One region of the Plantactinospora sp. DSM 117369 genome, then DNA from elsewhere that is predicted to be linked to it. Evidence: riboswitches for the same ligand, from Rfam matches in the RefSeq annotation. Region 1 holds a riboswitch; the other holds the start of a gene.
What was found. A riboswitch is a leader RNA that binds a small molecule or an ion and turns the genes downstream of it on or off. The one in region 1 is predicted to bind cobalamin.
Positions count from the first base shown of each region.

Region 1 (14,312 bases):
CGCCGCAGCCACCTCGGTGGCCGTCGCCGGCAGGGCGATCGGCGCCGGTCGCTCCACCAGCACCACCGGCAGCCCCAGCTCGCGGGCGGCGACCAGCTTCGCCATCGTGTACGTCCCACCGCTGTCCTTGCTGACCAGCACGTCGATCCGGTGCGCCGTCAGCAGTTCCCGCTCGGTCGCCACCTGGTACGGCCCACGGTCGCGCAGCACCGTCACGTTCTCCGGCAACGGGATCGTCGGCTCGTCGACCACCCGGACCAGCAGCCAGGTGCCGGTCAGGTGCAGGAACGCGCCCAGTCCCTGCCGGCCGGTGGTGACGAAGGCCCGGCGGCCCAGCCGGGGCACCAGCTCGGCGGCGGCGGCGAGATCGGGCACCCGGTGCCACCGGTCCCCGGGACCCGCCGTCCAGCCGGGACGCTCCAACCGCAGGTACGATACTCCGGTCGCCTCGGCCGCCCGGACCGCCGACGACCTGATCCGTGCCGCGTACGGGTGTGTGGCGTCGACGAGCACGTCGACCCGGTGCTCGGCCAGCCAACGGGTGAGTCCGGCCGGTCCGCCGAACCCGCCGATCCGCACCTCGCCGACCGGCAGCCGGGGATCGGCGACCCGGCCGGCCAGCGAGGAGACCACCACGGTGTCGGGACGCCCGACCAGTGCGGCGGCCAGTTCCCGCGCCTCGGCGGTGCCGCCGAGCAGCAGCACCCGGGTCGTCACGGCGCGACCGTAACGGCCGGCTCCGGCCGGGACAACCCGGCGGCCGTCGGGTGGTGACCTCCGACACCCGAGTGGCCGGCACCGACCCGCCACCCGCCGGTCGCCGGAGCGGGTTCCCCGGCCGGTGGACCCGGCGGTGCGGCGTACCGGGCCGGTCCCGGCCCCCGCCGCCCGACCGGTGTCCCGGTTGACCGGCAGGTACCGCCCGGCTACGGTCGACTGGCCATCTGCGGCGGTACGAGGGAAGCCGGTGAAAGTCCGGCGCGGTCGCGCCACTGTGAGCGGTCCCGACCCCGGTCGGGTCCCGCGAGCCAGGACGCTCGGTCGTCGCAGCCTGTCGATGGGGACGCGTCATCCCCGAGGAGGTCTCACGCGCATGTCCAGCCCTGTCCCGGCCCGTCCGCTCAGTCACCCGGTCGTCTCCGCCCGGCTACTGTGGACGGCCCTCGCCGTCGTGGCCCTGCTCGCCCTGCTGACCTACCTGGTCGCGTTCGACCAGGGGGCCGTCTCGCGCAGCGGCACGTACCTGCACGAGCTGATGCACGACGGCCGGCACCTGCTCGGCGTACCCTGCCACTGATCGACGTCCCGCCGTGCCGACGTTCCTGTCCGTACTGCTGCGTGGCCTGCTCGCAGGCCTGGTCGCCGGTCTGATCGCCGGGACCTTCGCCTACCTGGTCGGCGAGCCGCGGATCGACGCCGCGATCGCGATCGAGGAACAGGCGACCCACTCCGCACCCGAGGTCGGGGCCGACCACCACGCCGAGGAACTGGTCGGTCGCGACGGTCAGCGCGCCGGGCTGTTCCTGGCCACCGGGCTGTTCGGCGCCGCGATGGGCGGCCTGCTCGCCACCGGGTACGTCCTGCTACGCCGTCGACTCCGCACCTCCGACGACGGCCGGGCGGCGCTGCTGCTGGCCGGCGCGGCGCTGCTCGGCGCGGTCGTCGTACCGTTCGGCAAGTATCCGGCGAACCCGCCGGCGGTCGGCAATCCGGCCACCATCGACCAGCGGACCGGCAGCTACCTGCTGCTGGTGCTGCTCGGCCTGGTGGCCGTCTGGGCCGGGGCCCTGGCACACCGCTCGATATCCCCGCATGGCTCGGAGGCACTGCGGGCCGCAGCGGGGTTCGGCGCGTTTCTGCTGGTCACGATGGTCGCCTACACCGTGCTGCCGTCGTTCGCGGAGGTGCCGGACGACTTCCCGGCGACCCTGCTGTGGGAGTTCCGGCTCGCCTCCCTGGGCACCCAGGTGGTGCTCTGGACCGGGATCGGCCTGTTCTTCGCCGTGCTGCTCGGCAGGCGGGGCCGGGACCGGCAGCCGTCCGTCGACAGTGGATCCGAGCGGTCCGCCGAGACGCCGGACGGTGCCGAGGCCCCGGCCGGACGGTGAGCCCGACCAGCCTGCACCTGGTCGCGCACGCCCACACCGCCGCGCTGCGGCGGGCGGTGTTCGGCGGTGGCGACGACAGCCTGGATCCCGCCGGCCTGGCGGCGGCCCGCGCGCTGGCCCGCACCGGGCCGGGTCGGCGCGGGCCGTTCGGCCGGATCGACGCCTGCTTCAGTACTCCCGCCGAGGCGGGCCGGCAGACCGCGTACGCGCTCGGCCTGCAGCCCACCGCCGTGCCCGCGCTGGCCGACTGCGACTACGGCCGGTGGACCGGGGTGCCGCTGGCCGAGGTCGGCGCCCGGGAGCCCGACGCGCTGCGGGACTGGCTCGGTATGCCGGACGTCGCCCCGCACGGCGGCGAGTCCGTCGAGGCGCTGCTCGACCGGGTCGACCGATGGCTGACCGGGCAGCGCGACCGCGGTGGGCGGATCGTCGCCGTCACCCATCCGGCGGTGGTCCGGGCCGCGCTGGTCCGGGCGCTGCGACTGCCGGCCGCCACCTTCTGGCGGCTGGATGTGGCGCCGCTGGCGGTGGTCCGGCTGACCGGGCGCGGACCGGGCTGGCAGCTCCGGATTGGCGCCCCGCCCCACGCCGCCGAGGCTGACGGCGCCGACCCGGAATAGCCGGCGGGCCGACCTGGTTCCCCAGGTATATTTGACGCGTCAACGAGATGGGGGACGGTCGTGCGGGCACAGCGGTGCGGCCTGACCCGCCGGCGCGCCCCGGCGGCCCCGTTTTCGGCGCCGCGCTGCGCCGTCCCGAGTTCGAAACGGCCGTCCGCGCCGTACTCCGATAGCGCGACCCGGAACGGCCCGGTCGGGACTATCAGGTGTGTTCCCGCGACCGGTCGGCACCACCGGCTACCGCGATGGCCAGCCCGTCGAGCCGGTCCCGGTCGCCGATCACCTCGATGGTGCGGATCCGCCCCGCCTCGACGGTGAGGCGCAGCGCGGCCATCAGCCGACCGCGCGGGGCGATCACGATCCCCGGAGTGCCGTCGACCCAGGCGGTGCCGCCCATCCGGGCCCGGGCGGCGAAGTGCCGGGTCTCCTCGGCCACTGCCTGAGCCCCGCGCAGGTCGGTCGGCATTCCGGCGGGCAGCAGCACCGGATCGGCCCGGCGTACGACGTCGGGTGCCAGCAGGTCGAGCAGGGTCTCCAGGTCACCGCCCCGGGACGCGGCGAGGAAGGCCGCCACGAGCGGAAGATGCCGGGCGGCGAGCCGCCGCTGCTGCGGGGCGGGGCCGTGCACCCGGTCCCGGGCCCGACTGGCGAGCTTCTTCGCCGCCACCGGTGAGCGGTCCAGCACCCGACCCACCTCCTCGAACGGTACCGAGAAGAGGTCGTGCAGCACGAAGGCGACCCGCTGCGCCGGTGAGAGCCGGTCCAGCACGACCAGCAGCGCCAGCCCGACCGACTCGGCGAGCAGCACCTCCTCCTCCGCCGTCCGGGCCGGGGAGGCCACCGGAGTCGTGTCCGGCAACTCCGGCTCGGGGAGGGCGACCTCGGCCCGGCGGCGCCGGGCGCGCAGCATGTCCAGGCACTCCCGGGCGGTGACGGTGGTCAGCCAGCCGGTCGGGTTGCGCACCTCACGCAGGTCGGCCTGGCTGGCCTTCAACCATGCCTGCTGCACGGCGTCCTCCGCGTCGGACAGCGAACCGAGCAGGCGGTAGGCGACCGCCCGCAGGTGTTGCCGGTCGCGGGCGAACCGGTCGGCGAGGAATTGGCCGGCGAGAAATTGGTCGGCGCTCACGGGTCACCTTCTCCAGGCATCAGACGTCATGGGGGTGACCAGCCCGAGACGACCGTACCCGCCGAGCCGAGGAGAGCGACCCTGTGAGAGTACCGACGATGCCCCGTGTCATCCGCCCGGGCCGACCGGCCGGAGGTGCGCGGTGCTGACCGCGTACGTCGTGGTGGCCGCCCTGACCATTGTGGCCTGCGCCTGGAGCGCCGCCGCCGACCTGGCCCGGACCGAGTTCGTGCTCGCCAACTCCGCCGCGGTGGGCGTGCCACCGTCCTGGCTGCCGCCGCTCGCCGCACTCAAGGCCGCCGGAGCGGCCGGCCTGCTCCTCGGCCTGCTCGGGGTGCCGGTGGTCGGGCTCGCCGCCGCGATCGGCCTGGTGCTCTTCTTCGTCGGAGCGGTGACCGTGCACCTGCGGGCCCGGGTCTTCCGCACGCTGGGCTACGCCGGCGGCTTCCTGGCGCTCGCCGTCGCCTGCCTGGTGCTGGAGGTCGCCGTCGCGCGGTGACGGTACCGCCGACCGGGACGGGGCGACCGCCTTGACAAGCCTGCCGGGGATCCAGAATTCTCAGTGGATTGTATCGTTTCAGCCCGGTCGTAGATCGTCCCACCCGGTGGATCGGGTCGTACCCACATTGGAGACCCATGAGATTTCGAACCAGGCGAGGCCGGCCGGTCGCCGTACTGTCGCGGGCGCTCGTCGCCGGCCTCTCGGTGACCGCGTTGCTGGTCGGCGCTCCGACGCCGGTCTCCGCCCAGCCGGGCGGCGCCGGAGAGCACGGACCCCGCCTCGAACGCCTCGACCGCGGGCTCGTCGCGGTCGCCACCGCCGACGGGGTGTTCCTGAGCTGGCGGCTGCTCGGCGCCGAGGCGACCGGGCGGGGGCGCACCGGCCTGACCGGTGCCGACTTCGCCGTCTACCGGGACGGGCGACGGATCGGCACCGTCACCGACAGCACCAACTATCTCGACCGGGCCGGCACCGCCACCGCCGCCTACCAGGTCGCGGCGGTGGTCCGGGGCCGGACCGGCGCCCGGGGCGCACCGGTGACGGCGTGGGCCGACGGCCATCGCGACCTGCCGCTGCGCAAGCCGGCCGACGGGGTGACCCCGACCGGTGAGGCGTACACCTACTCGGCGTCCGACCTGAGCGTCGGCGACGTCGACGGCGACGGGCAGTACGAGTACGTCGTCAAGTGGGACCCGTCGAACTCCAAGGACGTCTCCCAGGTCGGTTACACCGGGGAGGTCTACCTCGACACCTACGAACTCGACGGCACCCTGCTGCACCGGGTCTCGCTCGGCGTCAACATCCGGGCCGGGGCGCACTACACGCAGTTCCTGGTCTACGACTTCGACGGCGACAACCGCGCCGAGATGATGCTCAAGACCGCCCCCGGCAGCAAGGTCACCCGGTACGACCGGAGCGGCCGGGTCGTCTCCGAGCGGTACGTCACGATGCCCCGCGAGGACGTTCGGGCCGGCTACGCGCACACCGACGACTACCGGCTGAGCCCGGAGACGTACCGGCAGAAGCTCGTCGACCTCTTCCTCGGCTGGCACCGGCACCCGGAGGTGGTGGCCGGGCGCTGGCCGGCGACCCTGGAACAGGCCTTCGGCATCGCCCCGACGTACACCTATCCACTGTCCCGGGCCGACGCCGAGGCGCTGGTCGACCACTTCGTCGACGTCTACGCCCCGGCCCGGAGTACCCGCAACGCGCTGCGGGCGTTCCAGGGCTTCATCGTGGACGGGCCGGAATACCTGACCGTCTTCGACGGCGCCACCGGCCGCGAGTTGCAGACCGTGCACTACAAGCCCGGCCGGCACGACGACGGGCTGATGTGGGGCGACTACGCGATGAGCCGGATCGAGCCGGGCAACCGGGTCGACCGGTTCCTCGCCGGGGTCGCCTATCTGGACGGCCGGCACCCGTCGGCGATCTTCGCCCGGGGCTACTACACCCGGGCCACGCTGGTCGCCTACCGCTGGGACGGCCGGCGGCTGCGCGAGGACTGGTACGTCGACAGCGGTTGGGTGCCGATGACCAACCCGTTCAACGACAGCCCACACGGCCGGGAGGGCACCGACCCGGAGTACGGCACCCTGACCACCCAGGGTGCGCACTCGCTCAGCGTCGCCGACGTGGACGCGGACGGCAAGCAGGAGGTCGTCTACGGCGGTGCCACCATCGACCACGACGGCAGCCTGCTCTACAGCTCCTACGGCGTCCTGCCGCCCGGCAGCGCCAACCCGGGTGCGCGGGCGAAGGTCGGGCACGGCGACGCCATGCACGTCACCGACATCGACCCGGCCCGCCCCGGGCTGGAGATCTTCATGGTGCACGAGGGCGCGACCGGTGCGCCGTACGGCTACGCGCTGCGGGACGCCCGCACCGGCGAGGTGATCTACGGCGGCTACACCGGGGTGGACACCGGGCGTGGCATGGTCGGCGACGTCGTCCCCGCCGAGCCGGGCCTGGAAACCTGGGCGACGGTCGTCGGCGGCCAGCCGGACGGGCCGGGGCTGCGTACCGCCGACGGGGACCTGCTCGGCACCGTGATCCCCGGCACCAACCAGAGCATCCGGTGGGCGGCCGACATGACCACCCAGATCGTCAACGGCGCGGGTGAGGTGACCCCGAGCATCGACGACTGGCAGCGGGGCCGGCTGCTCACCGCCGAGGGCACCCGGACCAACAACGGGACGAAGGGCAACCCGGGACTGGTCGCCGACGTCCTCGGCGACTGGCGCGAGGAGTTGCTGACCCGCACCGTGGACAGTTCGGCGATCCGGATCTACCTGAGTACCGAGCTGACCGACCGCAAGCTCTACACGCTGATGCACGATCCGCAGTACCGGGTCGAGGTGGCCCGGCAGCAGACGACCTACAACCAGCCGTCGTACCCGAGCTTCTATCTCGGCTCGGACATCAACTGGTCCCGGGTGCCGCTGCCGGGACGCTGAGCGGCGGCGGTCCACCCGGCCGGCCCGGGACGGGACCCGGCGCTCCACCCGGAGCGCCGGGTCCCGCCGTTCCCGGCAAACCCCCGGACCACCGCCGGGGCCGGGGAACCAGGTGCCGGGGGCGCGGCTCGTCCCCGGTGGAGGTGGTCAACGATGCGACCCGCCGCATGCTCGCCGCCGTCGCCGTGACCCTGGTCGGGCTGGCCGGCACCCTGCTGCTCGCCCCGACACCCGCCCGGGCCGGCAACTGGGCGGTCACCGTGCGCTGCCGTGCGCCGCACCCAGCGCGTACCCGACCAGCACGACCCAGCTTGCCGCGTCCCCGGCCGCCGACACGGTGGCCCCGATCCACACCCTCCGGAACGCGGCGTTGCCCAGCGGGGAGCCGCTCTTGTCGATCACCCGTGCATGCCTCAGCGGAGCCGCCGGCCGGCGCTGGCGGATTTCGGCCGACTCAGTCCGGGTCGGGTAGCAGCCCCTGCTCACGCAGTTGCTGGCAGTGCAGCTCCGGCGGCGGCTCCGGATCCCAGTCCGAGGGGCGGGGGCCCTCCGGGCCGTCCGGGCCGACCCGGACGAACCGCTCCACCCGGGTCACCCGGCAGCGAACGCCCCGGATCTCGAACTCGTCCGTACGGGGAGCCTCGAACTCCTCCAGCGCCCGGGTGTACGCGGCCCGGATCTCCTCCAGCGACGCGTCCTCGTGCGGCACGATGTCACTGAACCGGAAGGCCGCCGAGTCGCGGGCGGCCTGCGGCGTCGGGTACGTGGTGAACGACCGGGGTTGCCAGCTCCCGTGCACGTACTCGCCGATGGTGAAGCCGACCGGCAGCAGCACCACGTTCGGATGGGTGGCCAGCGCCCGGCGGGAGTCGGCCCGGACGTCGTCGGGGACGATGCCGGCCTTGTAGTACGCGGGGACCATCTCGATCCGCAACAGGCCGTCGGCGAGACCGGTGCTCGCGGCCGGGTCGATGACGAAGCCCTCCTCCTGGCACCGCACGCCGCGCGTCTTGCCCGGCGGGTACGGGTCCGGGTCGGTGGGCCGGGGTGGTTCGGGTCCGTCCGGTCCCATCCGGATGAACGGCTGGGCGCGGATGATCCGGTATCGACGGTCGTGCACGGTGAGGTCGTCGACCACCTCCCAGTCGAGCAGCCGGATCGCCTCCTGGTACTCCCGCCGTTCGGCCGCGTGCCCGGGGTCCTGCGGTGTCTCGCTCAGCAACCGCCGGAAGTACGAGCCGAGGGCGTCCCGGCTGCCCTGTGGCTGGTCGCCGCTGAGGCTGAGGATCCGCCACCGGCCCGCCACCTCCTCGGCGTAGCCGAAGACCGGTGCGCCCCACATCAACTTCGGATAGGCGAGCGACCGGCGCCGGGCGTCGTCCTCGGAGACCGCCGACACCGGATCGTTCCGTTGCGCTATCCGGATCAGCAGATGATCCGGCACCTGCCTACCGTGATGAGTCATGCACGCAGTGTGCCCCGGTCATATGCGATGCGCAGCCCTCCGCACCCGGGCAATGTTGGTACAGATACCACCGCCGACGCGTGGGAGCGCGGCCGCCGACAGGGCGGGCGGAGGGCCTGTACGGACGGGCTTTCCGGGGGCCGCGCCCGGCGCCGCCCGGCTGCCCCAGGACGGCGGGACGCCGGTGGCGATCTGGCCGCCCGTCTGAACTACTGTCGACGGCGGCCGAAATTGTCCTAGGACGCTCTACGCGGAGTACGCCCGGTCACCCGGCCGAGGCCGGGGACATCCCTTCGGGGGGAACACGGATGTAGCGCATCGACCGACTTCGTAGGCTCATCCCAGCGGGTCGAACGGGGAGGAGACCGACATGTCCAGAAAGCTCAGTCGAGGCGCCCGGCGCTTGGTGGTCAGCACGCTGGTGGCCGCGATGCTCGGCGTCGCCGTGGCGCCGGCGGCGCCCGCCTCGGCGTCCATCCACAGTGAACAGTGGTTGCGGACCGGTGTGACCGACCTGCACGCCCTCGGCATCACCGGGGTGCAGGGCCTGGCCCGGGACGGCGTACGCGACAGCTATGCCCGGGCTGGCATCGCAGACCTGGCCACGGATGCGCCGGTACCCCGGGACGGGTACTTCCGGATGGGGAGCAACACCAAGACCTTCGCCGCGGTACTCGTGTTGCAACTTGTCGGCGAGGGGCGGCTCCGGCTCGACGACACCGTCGACCGCTGGCTGCCCGGTGTGGTGGCCGGCAACGGCAACGACGGCCGGCGGATCACCGTCCGGCAGCTCCTGCAGCACACCAGCGGCCTCTACAACTACACTCGCGACCTGCCCGGTCTCTCCTCCGCCGAGGGGTACGCCCGGCACCGGTTCGACCACTACGAGCCCGAGGAGCTGGTGGCGCTCGCCATGGCGCACCCGCCGATGTTCGCTCCCGGTACGAGCTGGGACTACTCGAACACCAACTACATCCTGGCCGGGATGCTGATCGAGCGGGTGACCGGGCGGAGCTGGGCGGCCGAACTGCGGGACCGGATCCTGCGGCCGCTGCGGCTGACCGAGACCTCCACGCCGGGGGACCGGGCGCACCTGCCCGGGCCGCACGCCAGGGGCTACCAGCAGTGGGAGCCGGGTGGGCCGCTGGACGACACCACCCTGTTCAACACCACCATGGCCTACACGGCCGGCGACCTGGTCAGTACCCCCTCCGACCTGGTCCGGTTCTGGCAGGCACTGCAACAGGGCCGGCTGCTCGCCCCGGCCCAACTGGCCGAGATGCGGCGTACCGTGCTCGCCGAGACCTTCCAGGACTTCCTGCCGGGCGCCCGCTACGGGCTCGGCATCATGTGGGCTCCGAACGCCTGCGGCGGCTACTGGAGCCACGGCGGCGACGTGCCCGGGATGAGCACCGTCAACGGTGTCACCACCGACGGCCGGCGGGCGATCGTGCTCTCCCTGACCACCCAGTTGGCCGGGGACGAGGCCGCGCTGGCCGTGCTGCGCCGCGCGGACGGGATCGTGGCGGACGCGCTCTGCGGCAGCGCGGGGTAGCCGCGCCGCGACCGCGCCGGTAGCCGGCGTGCCCACCCGCCCCGTGACCACCGGTCACGGGGCGGGTGGCCGCGTGTCCGGCCGGGGCTGGTCTGCCGAGGCGGCATCGATCGGGGTGGAAGCGTTGACGTGCCGATAGCACGCCGGTAACCTTTGGCCAACCTCCTGCAAAAACAGAACAGATCGATGCTCTGTTTACCACTGCCAAGCGGAACTTCCGTACATGCTGCTCCGCCCCGCTGGTGGTGCTCCTCGGTCCCGAGAGGCCGGCACCACTTCCACCGCGCTGACCCCGGCAACCGATCCGGCCGCCCCCCCGTTCCGCGCACGGCCGGTCTGCCGCCTACCCCCGCCGCCGCGACCGTGGCCCCCCCGCCACCGGCGCGGAACCGTCCCTCAGCGAAAAGGACAGTGATGAGACGCTCCGATCTGGTCCCGACGACGGCGACGACGGTCGCCGCCGCCGTGATCGCCACCCTGGGGTTGTGGGTGCCCGCCGCGCACGCGGCCGGCGCAGCACAGCCCGACCGCCAACAGACCGTCGCGGCCGACCCGGTCAGCCGGCCGGACCTGGCCGCCGCCCTGGCCGAGGTCAATCTCGCCCAGGGCCGCCCCACCCAGGCCAGCGGCCACGCCGACGTCTACGACTCGTCCCGGGCCGTCGACGGTAACCAGGGCAGCTACTGGGAGAGCGTCAACAATGCCTTTCCGGAGTGGATCCAGGTCGACCTCGGCTCGGCGGTCCCGGTCAACCGGGTCGTCCTGAAGCTGCCGACCGCCGGCTGGGGCACCCGTACCCAGACGCTGAGCGTGCAGGGCAGCACCAACGGATCGTCCTTCGGCGACCTGGCCGCGTCCCGGACGTACACCTTCAACCCGGCGGTCGACGGTAACTCGGTGACGATCACCTTCGGGCAGAGCAGCACCCGCTACGTCCGGATCACCATCACCGCGAACAGCGGCTGGCCGGCCGGCCAGGTCTCCGAGCTGGAGGTCTACGGCCCGGACGGCGGCGGTGGCACCGACACCACCCCGCCGAGCGTGCCCGGCACCCTCTCCTACACCCAGTCCGGCACGACGATCGCGCTGAACTGGGGCGCCTCGACCGACAACACCGGCGGCAGCGGCCTGGCCGGCTACAACGTCTACCGCAACGGCGCGCAGGTGGCGTCGCTCGGCGCCGTGACCAGCTTCAGCGACACCCAGCCGACCGACACCACCGTGTCGTACTTCGTCCGGGCCCGGGACGTGGCGGGGAACCTCTCCGGGAACAGCAACACCGTCACCCGGACCGGTACCCAGCCGCCCGGCTGCACCAACGTCGCTCGGGGCAAGCCGGTCACCGCCAGCGGTTCCACCTTCAGCTTCGTACCGGCGAACGCCGTCGACGGGTCGCTCGGCACGTACTGGGAGGGGGCACCGAGCTATCCGCAGACCCTGACGGTGGCGCTCGGCGCCAACCACGCGATCACGGCGGTGCAGGTCAAGCTGAACCCGGATCCGGCCTGGGGCACCCGTACCCAGAACTTCCAGGTCCTCGGCCGAGACCAGGCCGCGACCACCTACACCAGCCTGGTGCCGGCGGCGAGCTACCAGTTCGTGCAGGGCAGCAACGTGGTGGTGGTCCCGGTCAGCGCGACCACGGCGGACGTGCAGCTCCGGTTCAACTCCAACACCGGCGCCCCGTCCGGCCAGGTCGCCGAGCTGGAGGTCTGCGGCACGCCCGCGCCCAACCCGGACCTGGTGGTCACCTCGGCCACCTGGACGCCGGCCGCGCCGACCGAGACCACCCCGGTCACCCTCTCGGCCACGGTCCGCAACAACGGCTCGGCGGCGGCCGCCGCGACCACGGTCAACGTCAGCCTCGGCGGCACGGTCGCCGGCAGCGCCCCGGTGCCCGCACTGGCCGCCGGTGCCTCGGCCACCGTCACGGTGAGCGCCGGTACCCGGCCGATGGGCAGCTACCCGGTCGTCGCGGTGGTCGACCCGACCAACACGATCGTCGAGCAGAACGACGCCAACAACAGCTTCACCGCACCGTCGCCGCTGGTCGTCGACCAAGCCCCCGGCCCGGACCTCCAGGTGACCGGCATCGCCTCGAACCCGCCGAACCCGGCGGTCGGGGCCGCGGTGACCTTCACGGTGTCGGTGCACAACCGGGGTACCGCCGCGACCGGCGCGACCACGGTCACCCGGGTCACTGTCGGCGGCACCACGCTGAACACCAACACCCCGTCGATCGCGGCGGGTGCGACCAGCACCGTGGCGATCAGCGGTAGCTGGACCGCCACCAGCGGCGGGGCCACCATCACCGCCACCGCGGACGCGACCGGTGTGGTCGCGGAGACGAACGAGGGCAACAACGTACGCACCCAGTCGATCGTCGTCGGGCGCGGTGCCGCCGTGCCGTACGTGTCGTACGAGGCGGAGGCCGGCCGTTACCAGGGCACCCTGCTGGAGGCCGACCCGCTGCGCACCTTCGGGCACACCAACTTCGCCACCGAGTCCTCGGGGCGCAGGTCGGTCCGGCTGAACAGCACCGGCCAGTTCGTCGAGTTCACCTCGACCAACGCGGCGAACTCGATCGTGGTGCGCAACTCCATCCCGGACGCACCGGGCGGCGGCGGCATCGAGGCCACCATCAGCCTGTACGTCAACGACACCTTCCTGCGCAAGCTGACCCTCTCCTCCCGGCACAGCTGGCTGTACGGCAACACCGACGACCCGGAGGGGCTGTCGAACAGCCCGGGCGGCGACGCCCGGCGGCTCTTCGACGAGGCGAACGCGCTGCTGGCCCAGTCGTACCCGGCCGGTACCCGGTTCCGGCTCCAGCGGGACAGCGGTGACACGGCGGCGTTCTACATCATCGACCTGGTCGACCTGGAACAGGTCGCCCCCGCCGCCAGCCAGCCGGCGGGCTGCACCTCGATCACCCAGTACGGCGCGGTGCCGAACGACGGGCTCGACGACACCGCCGCGATCCAGCGGGCGGTCACCGACGACCAGAACGGTGTGATCGGCTGTGTCTGGATCCCGCCGGGGCAGTGGCGCCAGGAGCAGAAGATCCTCACCGACGACCCGCTGGACCGGGGCCAGTGGAACCAGGTAGGGATCAGCAACGTCACGATCCGGGGCGCCGGGATGTGGCATTCGCAGCTCTACACGCTGACCGAGCCGCACCTGGTAGTGGGCGGGATCAACCACCCGCACGAGGGCAACTTCGGCTTCGACATCGACGCCAACACCCAGATCTCCGACATCGCCATCTTCGGCTCGGGCCGGATCCGGGGTGGGCCGGGCGGCGCCGAGGGTGGCGTCGGGCTCAACGGCCGGTTCGGCGAGGGCACCCGGATCAGCAACGTCTGGATCGAGCACGCCAACGTCGGGGTCTGGGTCGGCCGGGACTACGACAACATCCCGGCGCTCTGGGGACCCGGCGACGGGCTGGAGTTCACCGGGATGCGGATCCGCAACACGTACGCCGACGGGATCAACTTCACCAACGGCACCCGGAACTCGCGGGTCTTCAACTCGTCGTTCCGGAACACCGGTGACGACGCCCTGGCGGTCTGGGCCAGCCGCTACGTCCGGGACACCTCGGTCGACATCGGCCACGACAACGCCTTCGTCAACAACACGATCCAGCTCCCGTGGCGGGCCAACGGCATCGCGGTCTACGGCGGCTACGGCAACCGGATCGAGAACAACCTGATCTACGACACGATGAACTACCCGGGGATCATGCTGGCCACCGACCACGACCCGCTGCCGTTCTCCGGGCAGACGCTGATCGCCAACAACGGCCTCTACCGCACCGGTGGCGCCTTCTGGGGCGAGCAGCAGAAGTTCGGCGCGATCACGCTGTTCCCGGCGACCCGGGACATCACCGGGGTCACCATCCGGGACACCGAGATCGTCGACTCGACGTACGACGGTATCCAGTTCAAGACCGGTGGCGGCAACATGCCGGGCGTCGTGATCAGTAACGTCCGGATCGACCGGTCCAACAACGGCGCCGGCATCCTGGCGATGAACGGGGCACGCGGCAGCGCGACGCTGTCGAACGTGACCATCACCAACTCGGCCACCGGCAACATCGTGGTCGAGCCGGGGTCGAGCTTCACCATCACCGGTGGGCAGCCGGCCGTCCGGCAACCGCGCAAACCGGCCGTCGACTGACCGTTCTTTTGAGGCATCAGGACCGGGCCTGACCGGCCACGGGCGTGCTCCCGGGTACCAGCACCGGGTGCCGGCCGTGGCCGGTCGGCGTCGCCGGGGCGTCGCGTTCCACCGGACCGGCGGCGGGTCCGCGTCCGCACTCCGGGCCGGTCGGCCGCGCCGTAACCTGGGCGGGTGATCAGCACCCTGGCCGTGCAGAACTACCGGTCGCTGCGCAGCCTGGTCGTGGAGCTGGGCCGGCTCACGGTGGTGACCGGGGCGAACGGCACCGGCAAGTCGAGCCTGTACCGGGCGTTGC
Region 1 covers NZ_CM132446.1:3,851,770-3,866,081, forward strand. The annotation lists gene ACSMXO_RS16755 (cobalt-precorrin-6A reductase) at 1-717, opposite strand, end outside; cobalamin riboswitch at 917-1,059, shown strand; gene ACSMXO_RS16760 (CbtB domain-containing protein) at 1,094-1,297, shown strand; gene ACSMXO_RS16765 (CbtA family protein) at 1,311-2,108, shown strand; gene ACSMXO_RS16770 (histidine phosphatase family protein) at 2,105-2,728, shown strand; gene ACSMXO_RS16775 (sigma-70 family RNA polymerase sigma factor) at 2,931-3,857, opposite strand; gene ACSMXO_RS16780 (DoxX family protein) at 4,000-4,356, shown strand; gene ACSMXO_RS16785 (rhamnogalacturonan lyase family protein) at 4,494-6,815, shown strand; gene ACSMXO_RS16790 (hypothetical protein) at 7,071-7,217, opposite strand; gene ACSMXO_RS16795 (DUF5954 family protein) at 7,270-8,259, opposite strand; gene ACSMXO_RS16800 (serine hydrolase domain-containing protein) at 8,651-9,835, shown strand; gene ACSMXO_RS16805 (CARDB domain-containing protein) at 10,250-14,014, shown strand; gene ACSMXO_RS16810 (AAA family ATPase) at 14,189-14,312, shown strand, end outside.

Region 2 (14,312 bases), 510 kb from region 1:
TAGTGGAACCGGGTCGCGTGCAGCTTCGCGGCGTCCTTGGCCGGGTCGTGCCGGTGATCGTAGAGCGGCAGGATCGCCTTCCAGTACTCCCGGAGCTGCTCGTTGCTCTCGAACCGGCCGGTGCCGATCCGGTCGATCGCCCACTGCGGGATCACCGTCCGGTCGGTGTTCCTGGCCTTCTCGACCGCGAGTTCGTTGTGCCCGCTGTCGGCGGCGGTGTCCCGCAGGATCAGCGCGGCGACCCGGTCCGGATGTGCGACGGCGTATTCGAGGGAGATGAAGCCGCCGTACGACCCGCCGGCCATCACGATCCGCTCGTAGCCAAAGTACTCCCGGATCGCGTCGACGTCGGCGACCCACTGGGCGTGGGTGAACGGCTCGTCGTCGCTGGACTCCCCGGAGCCGCGTGCGTCGAAGACGATCACCCGGTACCGGTCGGCGAACGGCCCGAACGACCGCTTCGGCTCGGACCGGGAGCCGAGCCCGGGCGCGCCGTGGTGCACGATCATCGCCGGTGCGTCGACCGGTCCGAACGCCTCGACGACCAGCTCGGCACCGTTGATCGTCAGCCGGCCGGAAAAGTCGGACGAGTTGTCGACCGTCATCGGACCTCCTCGATGATGTTGGATGCGAGATCGCGCGGATAGCCGGTCAGCCGGCGCGGCCCGGCCTCCTCGACCAGTACGGTGTCGGAGATCCGGTAGCCGGCGTGCCCGGGTACGTAGACGCCGGGCTCGCTGGAGAGCAGCATCCCGGGTTCCAGCACGGTGTGGTCGCCGTCCTCCACCCAGGGCGCCTCGTGGTTCTGCAACCCGATGCCGTGCCCCTGCCGGTGCCGGATGTAGTCGCCCAGACCGTGCCCGCGCAGCACGTCCAGGCAGATCTTGTTCACCTCGGCGCAGGTCCGGCCGGCCCGCATCGCCTCGGTGCCCACCTCCTGCGCCTCCCGGTCCGCCTCGTAGTAGCGCCGCTGTTCCGGGGTCGGCTCGCCGACGACGAAGGTGCGCTCGCTCTCCACGAACCGGCTGGCCACCGCCGCGCCGAGGGAGAGGATCAGGGTGTCGCCGGGCCGGACCCGCCGCCGGGTCGGCAGGCCGTGCGGCAGCGCCGAGTTCGGGCCGGCGTAGACCAGCCCGCCGGCCAGTTTGGTGGTGTAGACCACCAGGTCGTAGTCGGCGTACATCCGGTCGGTGCCGTACCCGATGACGTGCCGGGCGATCTCGTCCTCGCGGGGGAGTGCGGCTCCCCGGCGCAGCGCGTCCGCGATCAGTTCCCGGCCGGCGGCGAGCATCTCGTCGCAGATCCGCGCCGCCGCCTCGTGGCACGGGATCTCCTCGGGAAATTTGCGCAGCCGCAGCTTCGCCACCGCGTCGGTGGTGACCAGCGTGCTCCCGCCGAGCGCCCGGGACAGCGCCCGGTACGCCCCGATCGACAGCCCCGCGCTCACCCCGACCTGCTTCGCCCGCCGGCCGGACAGCGCCGTGCCGAGGGTCTGTTCGGCGCTCACCACCCCGGGGAACTCGACGTAGCTGACCGTCTCGACGCCGACGCCCTGCCCGGCGGCGTACTCCTCGTCGAGTCGGGGGATCACCAGCAGCGGGTCGCCGTCGCGGGGCATCCAGAGGTAGACCGGCCGTTCGGTGGCGATGTAGAAGAACCCGGACAGGAACGCCACGTCGGCCGGGGAGGTGGCCAGGAACCCGTCGAGGCCGCGTACGTCGAGCGCGTCGGCGAGCCGGGCCCGGACGGACGAGTAGAAACTGTCGGGCAGACGCACGGGTCAGCCTCCGTTCCGGCGGGGGTCTCGGATGTCGTTGAACCGCATGCCGGCGACCGTCGCGGCGAGCACCAGCAGCAGGATGGCCAGCGACGGGAAGAGGGTCTGCCACCAGGCGATGGCCACCACCCCGCTGCGCTGGGCATTGAGCAGGATCCGCCCCCACGACCAGGCGTCCGGGTCACCGAGGCCGAGGAAGCTCAGCCCGGCCTCGGAGATGACCGCCCGGGACGCGGTGAGCAGCACGCTGACCACGATCAGCGGGACCACCGCCGGCAGGATCTCCCGGGTGACGATCCGCCATCCGCTGGCGCCGAGTACCCGGGCACCGTCGATGTACGGCATCGCGCTGACCACCAGCCCCTGCGAGCGGATCAGCCGGGCCACCTCGGGCCAGGCGAAGACGCCGATGATCAGCGTCAGCGTCCAGACGCTCGGGTTGACGATCGCGGCCAGCATGATCATCAGGGGCAGCGTGGGCAGTGCCAGCATCACGTCGGTGACGACCGTGCCGACCGCGTCGACCCGGCGGAAGTAGGCCGAGGCGAGCCCGATCGCCGTACCCAGCACGATGGCGATCAGCGAGGCCGCCACCCCGATCAGCAGGCTGGTCCTGGTGCCCCAGACCACCTGGGCGAAGATGTCCTGCCCGAGATCGTCGGTGCCGAACAGGTGCGCGCCGGACGGCGACCGCAGCACGTCCGGGCTGGTCCCGCCCGGTTCGTCGGCGATCAGCGGCGCGAAGGCCGCGAGCAGCACCATCACGACCAGCACCGCCGCGGCGAGCAGCCCGGACGGCTGCCGGAAGAACGTCCGCCAGGCCGACCGGGCGCCGATCGCCGGCTCCGCGGTCGGAGCGGTCGCCTCCGCCTCGGTCACCAGTGGCGCACTCATGGCTGTGCCTCTTTCGCTCGTGACTGCGGGGCTCGCAAACCCGGCTCTCCTCGCATTCCGCCGCGACCTGTGGAGGTTTCCGCTCCGCCGCGTCCCGCCCGGGCGGCCCGGGAAACCTTCGGTCCCACCCGAGCCGCCCCGGAACGCTCGCTCCTTGGGCTCACAGCCGGATCCTGGGGTTGAGCACCGCGTAGAGCAGGTCGGTGAGCGCGTTGGCGACCACCACGGTGATGGCGAGCATGATGAACGCTCCTTGCAGGACGGGATAGTCGCGTTGTCCGACCGCCTCGTAGATCAGCCGGCCGACGCCGGGATAGGCGAAGACGGTCTCGGTCAGCACGGCGCCGCCGACCAGGGTGCCGAGTTGCAGCCCCATCAGGGTCAGCGCCGGCAGGATCGCGTTGCGCAGGCCGTGTTTCCACAGTCGGCGCCGGGCGGACAGGCCCCGCGCCCGGGCCGCCCGGATGTAGTCCTCGCCGAGTACGTCGATCAGGTTGGTCCGCAGGGTCAGCGCGTACGGGCCGAGCTGCACCAGCACCAGCGACGCGACCGGCAGCACCAGGTGGTGCGCCAGGCTCAGGTACGCCGCCACGCCCCGGGTGTCCGGGTCGATCGCCCCGCCGATCGGAAACCAGCCGAGCCGGGCGCCGAGCCAGACCAGCAGCAGCATCGCCACGCTGGGCACGAAGAGGGCGTGCCCGGCGATGCCGAAGCCCTGGAGCAGCTTGTCCGGCCAGCGGCCCCGGTGCGCGGCTGCGGACACCCCGATCGGGATGCCGACGGCGATGGTGAGTAGGAACGCCACCCCGGCCAGCAGCAGGGTCCAGGGCAGCCGGTCGAGCAGGATGTCGGCGACCGGCTGGATCTGCCGGAACGAGATGCCGAAGTTGCCGTGCAGCAGTTCGCGCAGGTACGAGACGTACTGTTCCAGCAGCGGCCGGTCCAGCCCGTACGTCTCGAGCAGCGCCGCCCGCATCTCCGGCGTCATGTCCCCCTCGACCATCAGGGTCGTGGGGTCCCCCGGCAGCAACCGGAGCAGGAAGAACGTCGCGGTGATCGCTATCCAGACGGTCAGTACGGCCTTCAGCGCCCGGTTGAGCACGAAGCGTGCCACGTGGGGGACCCCTCCCTTCTACCTCGTCGCGCCGGTCAGCCGACCGGCTTGACCTGGGCCAGCGAGTACGCGGTGACCATGCCGAGCAGGTCGGACGGCGAGGCCACGAAGCCGGTGAACTTGCTGGCGTTGTAGGCGAACTGGAAGTTCTCCACGTAGAGCGGCGTCAGGTACGCCTGCTCGTGTACCACCTTGTCGATGTTCTTGATCTTCGTGGCGAACGCCGCCGGATCGGTGGTGGCCGCCGCGTCGTTGATGAGCTGGTCCATCTCCGGCGACTTGAGCAGGTTGTAGTTGATCCCGCCCGGGTTGCTGGAGAGGTAGGTGCTGCGGAGTTGGTCCATCGGGTTGTCGAAGACGCCCCACTGGGACGCGTCGATGTCGTACTCGCCGTCCTTGGTGCGGGAGAGGAAGGTGTTCCGCTCCACGCACTCGTTGGTCAGCTTGATGCCGGCCTTCGCCGCGCTCTCCCGGAAGAGCTGCACCACCCGGGTGAGGTTGGCGTTCGACTGGTCGCAGGCGACGCCGAGGTCCAGGCCGTCGAAGAGGCCGTCACCGTTGCCGTCGGAGTAACCGGCCGCGGCCAGCTTGGCCTTCGCCCCGGCCGGGTCGAACGGGTACGGCTGGATCTCGGTGTTGTCGTAGTCGGCGAAGATCGGCGAGATCGGTCCGGACATCTCCTTGGCATCGCCCTGGAGCACCGACGAGATGATCGACTTGGTGTCCACCGCCATCGACAGCGCCTGCCGGACCTCCTGCTTGGCCAGGTCCTTGTTGTTCATGTTGTAGGTCAGGTGGGCGAAGCCGAGCGCACCGACCTTGGTCAGCTTGATCTTCGAGTCGTTGGCGAAGGTCTTCGCCGCGGACGCCGGCACCGGGGTGCCCATCAGGTCGATGTCGCCGTTGCGCAGCGCCAGCATCATCGTGTTGACGTCCGGGTAGAGCCGGAACTCGACCTTGCCGACCGCCGGCTTGCCACCGGGCGCCAGCGGGTACTTGTCGTTGCGCTTCATCACGTACCGCTGGCCCTTGGTGGCGCTCTCCAGTACGAACGGCCCGGCACCGACCCAGTTGGAGTCGTTGGCGAACTTCGACAGGTCACCGGCGGAGGAGAAGACGTGCTTCGGCACGATCGACATCCAGAACCCGACGCCCTCGGCGAACGGCGCGTACGGCTGGGAGAGGTGGAACTTCACCGTGGTCGGGTCGGGTGCCTCGATCGAGGTGACCCAGGTCAGCTTGGCGGCCACGTTGCCGAGCTTGTACTTCATGATCGATTCAGCGCTGAACTTGACGTCCTCGGCCACCACCGGCTTGCCGTCGGTCCAGGTGAAGTCGTCGCGCAGCCGGAAGACCGCGGTCTTGCCGCCGTTCTCGTAGCTGTACTCCTTGGCCAGCTCCGGCGCCTTCTTGGCGTTGGCGTCGATCCGCAGCAGGTGCGGGTACATCGCGTTGAGGATCCAGGAGTCGGTCTTGCTCAGTGACTGGAGCGGGTTGAAGTTCGACACGTCGGTGGTGGTGCCGATCCGCAGTACGTCGCCGCCGCCGGAGCTGTCCCCGGACGACGAGTTGCCCTCGTTGAGCCCGCACCCGGACAGGCCGAGCGCGGCCGCCGCGCCGAGCGTGACGGCGACCCGCCACCGGCGGGTACGGCCGGAAATGGTCCTGCTCACCAAACCTCCCGAAGAACGCGAATGATGTTGCCGCCGATGACCTTGGCGATCTCGTCGTCGGAGTAGCCGTGCGTGACCAGCCAGCCGACGATGTTGCTGAAGCACTCGGCCGGGTTCTCCAGGCCGGAGACGTACGGCACCCGGGGGTGGTCGACGGCGCCGTGCGCCTTGCCGATCGCCAGGTGGCCGGTGAAGCTGTCGTGCAGCCCGACGTGGTCACCGAAGTTGGTGTCCGGGCCGAACGCCACGTGGTCGATGCCGACCAGTTCGACGCAGTAGACGAAGTGGTCCATCACTGACTCGATCGAGTGGTGCGGATGCGCCTGCGAGAGCGTGGTGTGCGGGGCGGCCTCGATGCCGATCACCCCACCCCGCTCGGCGCAGGCCCGGATGACGTCGTCCGGCTTCATCCGGGGGGTGTTCCAGACCGCGCGGGCGCCGGCGTGGGTGATGAAGACCGGTACCCGGCTCGCCTCGATCACGTCCAGCGAGGTCTGGTCGCCGGAGTGCGAGACGTCGATGGCGATGCCGAGCTTGTTCATCCGGTCGACGGCGCGCCGGCCGAAGTGGGTCAGCCCGCCGTCCCGGTCCTCGGAGAGCCCCGAGCCGAGCATGTTGGCCTGGCTGTACGCGATGCCCATCTGGCGTACGCCGAAGCCGTACAGGATGTCGATCCGGTCCAGTTCGTTCTCGATCATCGTGGCCGCCTCCAGCCCGGCCACCAGGGCGAGCTGGCCGTTCCGCTTGGCGGTGAAGATCTCCTCCAGGGTGGTCGCCACGACCACGTAGTCCTGCTTGGCGATGTCGGCGAAGCGCAGCCCGATGTCGTAGATGACGTCGTCCCACTTCCAGGCGTGCTCGCTGGTCACGCAGCCGGTGCCGTTCATGAAGTTGTCGAACACCGCGGTCATGCCGGACCGGGCCAGGCCCTCGAAGCCGAAGGAGTTGCGCCCGGTCCGGTTGTAGTCCCGCAACTGCGTCACGTCGGCAGGCAGGATCTTCGGGTGCTCGTGCAGCGAGATCGCGGCGTGCTCGCGCAGCAGCCGGGCGACCCGGTCGGACTGCTCGTCAGTCAGGCCGAGGTCGTGCGCGGGCACCCGACCGAGTTGTGGGGCGAGGTCGAACACCTTGAAGTCGACCTGTGGGGTCAGATAGTCGAACGACCGGTATCCCGTATAGCGGGAAGCACGTTCCTGCACTAGTCAGCTCACCTCGGAACACTCAGAGGCATGAGGATGGAGGTCTGACCTCCTGCCTTTCGGGGACCGTACGTGAGATCACTGCGCATTGGGAAGATCTCGTGATCCGACCGTTATCTACCGGGGTGTCGTTGGACGCTGCCGGAAACCCGCTGGTAACAAGGCTTGTCGTGTCGGAACAGGGGCGCGACGAGGGGTCGGCGCAGCCGGGTCGACTGCCTGGCGAGCGTGAAGATCGGTTCTCTGGAGGTCTGACCACTGCCGATCGGGGCGGGCCGACGGGCCACTCGGCCGACCGCTGGAGCTGACCCGGGCACCAGATTCTGGGACGCGGGAGCGCCGGTGGCGGCGCCGCCGGGACCGGACCAGCGGGGCCGGGAGGCTTGCCGGCAGGGGAGCCCTACGTCCCTCCTTGCCAAAGCGGCAAGGATAGTTGCTGGGATCGCGCTTCCTCGTCACCGTTGAAGCAAGAGCAACACGGCGGTTGCCACCGGCTTCTTTCGGACGACTTCACCAGGAGCAGAACGATGAGCGAGGCCCACGACCAGCATGGATCGCCGCACGCGGATGACTCCGCGTTCGGGCCGCAGTGGTGGGAGCGCCACTACCAGGAGCACACGGCGAAACACGGCTCGCCGAGTCCTCAGTTGGTGGCCGAGGTGAAGGGCCTTCCCGCCGGGTCGGCCCTCGACGCGGGCTGCGGACGCGGAGTCGACGCGCTCTGGCTTGCCCGGCAAGGCTGGCAGGTGACCGCGGTCGACGTCTCACCGACGGCCGTCAGCGACGCCAAGGACTTCGCGCACCACGAGCCGGACATCGCCGCACGCATCTCCTGGGTCGTGGCCGACCTGACGACCTGGCAACCGCCCCAGCAGTACGACCTGGTGGTCAGCCAGTACGTCCACCCCGCCATTCCCTTCGGTGAGTTCGTTGCCCGGCTGGCCCAGGCTGTCGCCTCCGACGGCACGCTTCTCGTAGTCGGCCACGATCATGCCGATGAGCACTCGGCGGCCCATGCTCCGGACAGGGCGTCGATCGGTCTGGACGCCGTCACCGGCTCCCTGACCAGAAAGCTGTGGGAGGTCGACGTGGCGGAGTCGCGGACACGTTACGTCGGGCACGGCTCGACCCGGATGAGCATTCGCGACCTGGTGGTCAGGGCCCATCGCAAGCCGATGTGAGGGCGCTTCCGCCCGAAGCGACCGCTCGGGCCGACCCATGGTGCCAGTTCCGAGCCACCTGAGGACTGCGACCCGACTCGGCGCAACGACGCGGCGTGCCGGGTCGAGCCGTGCCGGCTCCGCTGCTCAGGGCTGTCCGCCGGCAGCGCTGGGCACTAGTCGGTGGGCAGCGGCTCGTCGTCCGGCGGGCGAAGCGCCGAGACCGGGCGCTCCGGATCCGTGGCGACCAGGCTGAGCAGAAGCGCGAGGTCGGTGACCAGGCTCTCGACCGTCTCCGGCGCGAAATGGCGCAGGTCGTACCTGGCGTGCAGCCCGAGCCGCTCGCCAGGCACGACGAGCAGGTTGAACGGGTGGTGCGACGCCGACCACCGGCCGTCGAAGCGTACGGAGAGAGTCGACGCGTCGGCCGTACCGGTGAACAGGTCGTTGTCCATCGGGTACGTCTCGAAGTCGAGCACGGTCTCGAACAGCGGCACCCCGGCGGGCAGCCCGGCCCAGGACCGGACCAGTGCCGGCGGCACGTGGTCGAACGGGCGGGCCAGTGCCTGGCGTGCCTGCAACCCGCGCAGCCACACCCCGACCGGCTGGTCGGGCCGGATCCGGACCCGGACCGGCACGGTGGTGGTCAGCGGGCCGACCAGGGCCTCCGCCGCCGTCCCGGCCGCCCGGCCGGCGACCGTCGAACCGATGACGATGTCGCCGGTGCCGGCGCGGGCGGACAGCAGCCTCGCCCAGCAGCCCTGGATCACCGTTCCCAGTGCGATCCGCTGCTGACCGATGGCCTCGTGCAGCAGGTAGGTGTCCTCGCTGGTCAGTTCGAGGGAGTATTCGTCGAACGCGTCCGCCGGCTCTCCCCGCCAGTCCGGCGGATCGCTCTGGAGTGGACCGCACGCGGGCCGGTCGGACAACTCCGCGCGCCAGAAATCCTCCGCCTCGGCAAGGTCGCGGGCGGCGGCCCAGGCGATGTGGTTCCGGAACGGCGCCGGAGCCGGCAGCGGGGCGTCCCGGCCCTCGATCGCCGCCCGGTAAGCGGTCAGCACCTCGCGGAGCAGGATCGGCAGGCTCCAGCCGTCGACGACCAGGTGGTGGGCCGTCCAGACCAGCAGGTGCTCGGTCTCGGAGACGCGGAGCAGGGCGAACCGGGACAGCGGCGGGTCGTCCAGGGTGAAACCCCGGACCCGGTCGGCGGCGAGGAACTCGGCGAGGCCGCGCCGGCGCTGACAGGCCCGGATCGTCCGTAGGTCGTCGAGGTGCCATTCGGGTGCCGGCGGCTCGGCCACGACCACCTGGACGGGCTCCTCGGCCCCGTGCCGGACGAAGCCCGTGCGCAGCACCTCGTAGCGGGCGATTACCTGGTGCCAGGCCCGCTGGAACTCGGCGACCCGCAGCCGGCCACGGATGACGAGCCGTACCTGTTCGAGGTCGCGCGCCGGATCCACCTCGTCGGAGGCCGGGTGGAGTATGCCGCGCTGGACCGGCGAGAGGGGGTAGCCGTCCCGTACGTCGACCGAACTGGTCATCCCGTCACCTCCTGAGGCCGGGTGGACGCGGCCGGAGACCCCGGGACGACCACCGGGCCTGGCGCGGCCTGCACCCGCGACGCGAGAAGAACTGAGCGGCTCATGTGGGCAGTGACAACTCCCTGTTCGCGCACCTGCCGGTACAAGGGACGACAGCGCACGGAAACATGGAGATCCATGATTCGACGCCGAGTGTCGCCGACGTTACCAGGGGTGGCGCGGCGCTGTCTCCCCGCCGCGCGTGCGATCGGATCCGGGGCCTTTTCGGCGAAATTGTGCCTGCTCGTCGTTCCGCTCTGCGGAACGGTGCTCGCCTTGATCATCGCGTCAATCCGTTCGGTGAGCCTCGGGCACACCACACTCCCGCCGAATCCGGACGGCTGCGCTATCCCGCCTGCTCCGACGGGCCGGCAAGGTACTCGCGCCAGGTGATCCGCCCCCGGTTGCCGGTCGAGGGCACCAGCGCACCCGCCCGGAAGGCGCGGCCGAGCCGGCCCGGCACCGGCAGCCGGAGCATCCGACGCCGGATCCGCCGCGCCGCCAGCCATTCCCGGACGAGCGTGCCGCCGTCCAGTTCCGCCGGCCCGCCGAACTCCTCGGTCGCCCCGGCGGGTGCGGCGGTGACCCGCCAGCGCAGGTGCGCGGCGACGTCGGCGACGTCGACCGGCTGCGCCGTGATTCCCGGATCGACGGGCAGCACCGGCAGCCAGGCCAGCCGGGACAGCGCCTCGGCCAGGAACCCGTGGAACTGGGTGACCCGGAGCACCGTCCACGGCACCGGGCCGGCCGCGACCGCCGCCTCCGCCTCGATCTTGATCCGGAAGTACGGCCACGGCACACGGTCGGCTCCGACGATCGACAGGTACACCAGGTGCCGCACCCCGGCCCGGGCGGCGGCCTCGACCAGCCGGCGCGTGCCGGCCGCGTCGACCTGGCGGGTGTAGCTGCCCTGGTAGGGCGCGGCGGCAAGGTGGACGACCGTGTCGACCCCGTCGACCGCGGCCGGTAGCCCGTCCCCGGTGACCAGGTCGAGCCGGACCCGGCGCACCTCGCCGCCGGCCGGCCGGTCCGGGCCGGGTTTCCCGGTCGGCGCCGGCGCCCGGCCGGCGGCCCGTACGGCGTGCCCGGCTCCGGCCAGCTCCGGGGTGAGTACCCGGCCCAGCCGCCCGGTCGCCCCGGTGATCAGGATTTCCATGGATGTCTCCGCAGGTCGTCGGATCGGGCCGACCCGGACCGACGGTCGGCGGGCGGGCCACGGTGGCGTCGCGGAAAGGACGGGCGACCACCCGTCGTTGTGACCGCGCCTCGGGCCCGCGCCACGTCAATGCCGGCGGGGAACGGGCGACCGTCGCCGTCCCGCTCGTTCCACCTTCCCCCACCCGTCACATGGCGGGTGCGGGAGGATGTCGACACGCCGACACGACATCTTGGGGTATGACTTTCGGGCCGTCCCTATATATGGTGTTGATCGTAGCTGGTTCGGCCGCCGCCCGGCGGTCGAGGCAAGAGGGAACCCGGTGGGAGTCCGGGACTGCCCCGCAGCGGTGAGTGGGAACGACCGCCGTCATCACGCACTGGGTCGTCCGGCCGGAAACCGGACCGCCTGGGAAGCGACGGCCAGTAGGCGAACCCGGGTACGCCCGCGGCCGGCCCACGAGTCCGAAGACCTGCCAGCGCGCCGCGTACGAGCCCGTACGCGGCGGTCCGAGGCCGCGCGGGACGGCCGACGCCACCGACGTACGCCAGCGCGTGCCCGTCGGCGTCTCCGCGCGGGCTCCTCCACCGGAGGAGCCGAGTGCGCGAGGAGAGAGTTGTGACGGTCACCGAGGCCACGCCGAACGGGGCAGCGCCGGGAGACGCCGAGCGGTCGACGATGTCGGGAACCGCCGGTCACCGTGCCGGCCGGGACGCCGGACCGCCGCGGGTCCGGGACCGCGACGGCGGCACCGCGACGGCCGACGTCGCCACGATCGCCCGCGCGCTGCGGCACGAGGCCGACGACCTCCCCGACGTCGACCCGGTACGGGTGGCGACCCGGGCGGTCAACGGCCTGCCCGACGGGGCGACCGCCGCCGAACTGCACCGGCTCTGCGTGCAGACCGCCGCCGACCTGATCGGGGAGGAGCCCCAGTACTCCCGGTTGGCTGCCCGGCTGCTCGCCGGTTACCTCGATCAGGAGGTCCGGGGGCAGGGCGTCGGCTCGTTCAGCGAGTCGATCCGACTCGGGCACCGGCACGGCCTGATCGGCGACGAGACGGCCGAGTTCGTCCGGGCGCACGCCGACGAGCTGGACGGCGCCGTCGACCCGGCCGCCGACCGGCGCTTCGAGTACTTCGGGCTGCGGACGGTCTACGACCGGTACCTGCTGCGGCATCCGGTGGACCGGCTGGTGCTGGAGACCCCGCAGTACTGGCTGCTTCGGGTCGCCTGCGGGCTGTCCCGTACCCCGGACGAGGCGATCGGCTTCTACCGGCTGATGGCCTCGCTGGCCTACCTGCCCAGCTCACCGACGCTGTTCAACTCGGGCACCCGGCACACCCAGATGTCCTCCTGCTATCTGGTCGACTCGCCCCGGGACGAACTGGACTCGATCTACGACCGGTACGCGCAGGTGGCGCGGCTGTCCAAGTTCGCCGGTGGGATCGGCATCGCCTGGTCCCGGGTCCGCTCCCGGGGCGCGTTGATCAGGGGCACCAACGGTGCGTCCAACGGGATCGTCCCGTTCCTGCGTACCCTCGACTCGTCGGTCGCGGCGGTCAACCAGGGCGGTCGGCGCAAGGGCGCGGCCTGCGTCTATCTCGAACCGTGGCACCCGGACGTCGAGGAGTTCCTGCAACTGCGGGACAACACCGGCGAGGAGGCCCGGCGGACCCACAACCTGAACCTGGCCAACTGGATCCCCGACGAGTTCATGCGGCGGGTCGAGGCGGACGGGACGTGGTCGCTGTTCGACCCGGACGAGGTGCCGGAGCTGCCCGACCTGTGGGGTGCGGAGTTCGATGCGGCGTACCGGGCCGCCGAGGAGCAGCGCCGCTACGTCCGCCAGGTCCGGGCCCGTGACCTCTACGGCCGGATGATGCGCACGCTGGCCCAGACCGGCAACGGCTGGATGACCTTCAAGGACACCTCGAACCGGCTGTGCAACCAGACCGCCGAGTCGGGCAACGTGGTGCACCTCTCCAACCTCTGCACCGAGATCCTCGAGGTCTCCAGCGACACCGAGACCGCCGTCTGCAACCTGGGTTCGGTCAACCTGGCCGCACACCTGGCCGCCGGCCCGGCCGACCCGGGCGGTGCAGCCGCCGCACCGGACGGGATCGACTGGGTACGGCTGCGGGAGACCGTCCGGACCGCGGTGACCTTCCTGGACCGGGTTATCGACATCAACTACTACCCGAGCCGGGAGGCGGCGGCGAGCAATCCGCGCTGGCGGCCGGTCGGGCTCGGTGTGATGGGGTTGCAGGACGTCTTCTTCGCGCTGCGGCTGCCGTTCGACTCGCCGGCCGCGAAGGAGCTCTCCACCCGGATCGCCGAGGAGATCTACCTGACCGCGCTGGAGACCTCGGCCGGGCTGGCCGAGCGGTTCGGCGCCCATCCGGCGTACCCGCAGACCCGGGCGGCGGCGGGGCAGCTCCAACCCGACCTGCACGGAGTGGCCGGCCGCCAGACCGCGCGCTGGGCCGCGCTGCGCGACCGGATCTCGGCGTACGGGCTGCGCAACTCGCTGCTGGTCGCGATCGCCCCGACGGCCACCATCGCGTCGATCGCCGGCTGCTACGAGTGCATCGAGCCGCAGGTCTCCAACCTGTTCAAGCGGGAGACGCTGAGCGGGGAGTTCCTCCAGGTCAACACCGCCCTGGTGGCGGAGCTGAAGGCACGCGGGCTGTGGACGGAGCGGATCCGGACCGCGATCAAGCGGGCGGACGGCTCGGTGCAGGGCATCGAGGAGCTGCCGGCGCAGGTGCGCGAGCTGTTCCGTACCGCCTGGGAGCTGCCGCAGCGGGCGCTGATCGACCTGGCCGCCGCCCGGGCACCCTACGTCGACCAGTCCCAGTCGCTGAACCTCTTCATGGCCGCGCCCGACATCGGCCGACTCAGCTCGATGTACCTGTACGCCTGGAAGTCCGGGCTGAAGACGACCTACTACCTGCGCTCCCGCCCGGCCACCCGGATCCAGCAGGCGACGGTCGCGGTGCCGCAGGGCTCCCGACCCGCGCTCGCCGCGGTGACGCTGCCCGGCGCGGACTCCCCGGACGCGGTGTCGGCCTGCTCGCTGGAGAACCCGGAGTCCTGCGAGGCCTGCCAGTGACCTCCGCCGCCACCCCGACGACCGACCCCGCCACCACCGACCGATGCCCCAGCGACCGTGAGGGACCCATGCTGCTCGACCCCGGAATGGACCTGACCCTGCGCCCGATGCGCTACCCGCACTTCTTCGACCGGTTCCGGGACGCGATCAGGAACACCTGGACCGTCGAGGAGGTGGACCTGCACGCCGACCTGGCCGACCTGGACCGGCTCTCCCCGGCCGAGCGGCACCTGGTCAGCCGGCTGGTGGCGTTCTTCGCCACCGGCGACACGATCGTGGCCAACAACCTGGTGCTCAACCTCTACCAGCACGTCAACTCGCCGGAGGGCCGGCTCTACCTGTCCCGCCAACTCTTCGAGGAGGCGGTGCACGTGCAGTTCTACCTCAACCTGCTCGACACGTACGTGCCGGACGACGAGGAGCGGTTCGCCGCCTTCGCCGCGATCGAGAACATCCCGTCGATCCGCCGGAAGGCCGAGTTCTGCTTCAGGTGGATCGACTCGGTCTTCGAGCTGCGTGCGCTGAAGACCCGCGACGACCGCCGGGCCTTCCTGCTCAACCTGATCTGCTTCGCCGCCTGCATCGAGGGGCTGTTCTTCTACGGGGCGTTCGCGTACGTCTACTTTCTCCGCTCCCGCGGGCTGC
Region 2 covers NZ_CM132446.1:4,366,652-4,380,963, forward strand. The annotation lists gene ACSMXO_RS18895 (alpha/beta fold hydrolase) at 1-605, opposite strand, end outside; gene ACSMXO_RS18900 (M24 family metallopeptidase) at 602-1,777, opposite strand; gene ACSMXO_RS18905 (ABC transporter permease) at 1,781-2,671, opposite strand; gene ACSMXO_RS18910 (ABC transporter permease) at 2,832-3,785, opposite strand; gene ACSMXO_RS18915 (ABC transporter substrate-binding protein) at 3,821-5,458, opposite strand; gene ACSMXO_RS18920 (dipeptidase) at 5,455-6,657, opposite strand; gene ACSMXO_RS18925 (class I SAM-dependent methyltransferase) at 7,185-7,838, shown strand; gene ACSMXO_RS18930 (condensation domain-containing protein) at 7,994-9,358, opposite strand; gene ACSMXO_RS18935 (SDR family oxidoreductase) at 9,744-10,553, opposite strand; cobalamin riboswitch at 10,817-11,047, shown strand; gene ACSMXO_RS18940 (ribonucleoside-diphosphate reductase subunit alpha) at 11,232-13,667, shown strand; gene ACSMXO_RS18945 (ribonucleotide-diphosphate reductase subunit beta) at 13,736-14,312, shown strand, end outside.
Region 2: linked by a shared signal. The riboswitch ahead of ACSMXO_RS18940 (ribonucleoside-diphosphate reductase subunit alpha) and the one ahead of ACSMXO_RS16760 (CbtB domain-containing protein) in region 1 are both predicted to bind cobalamin.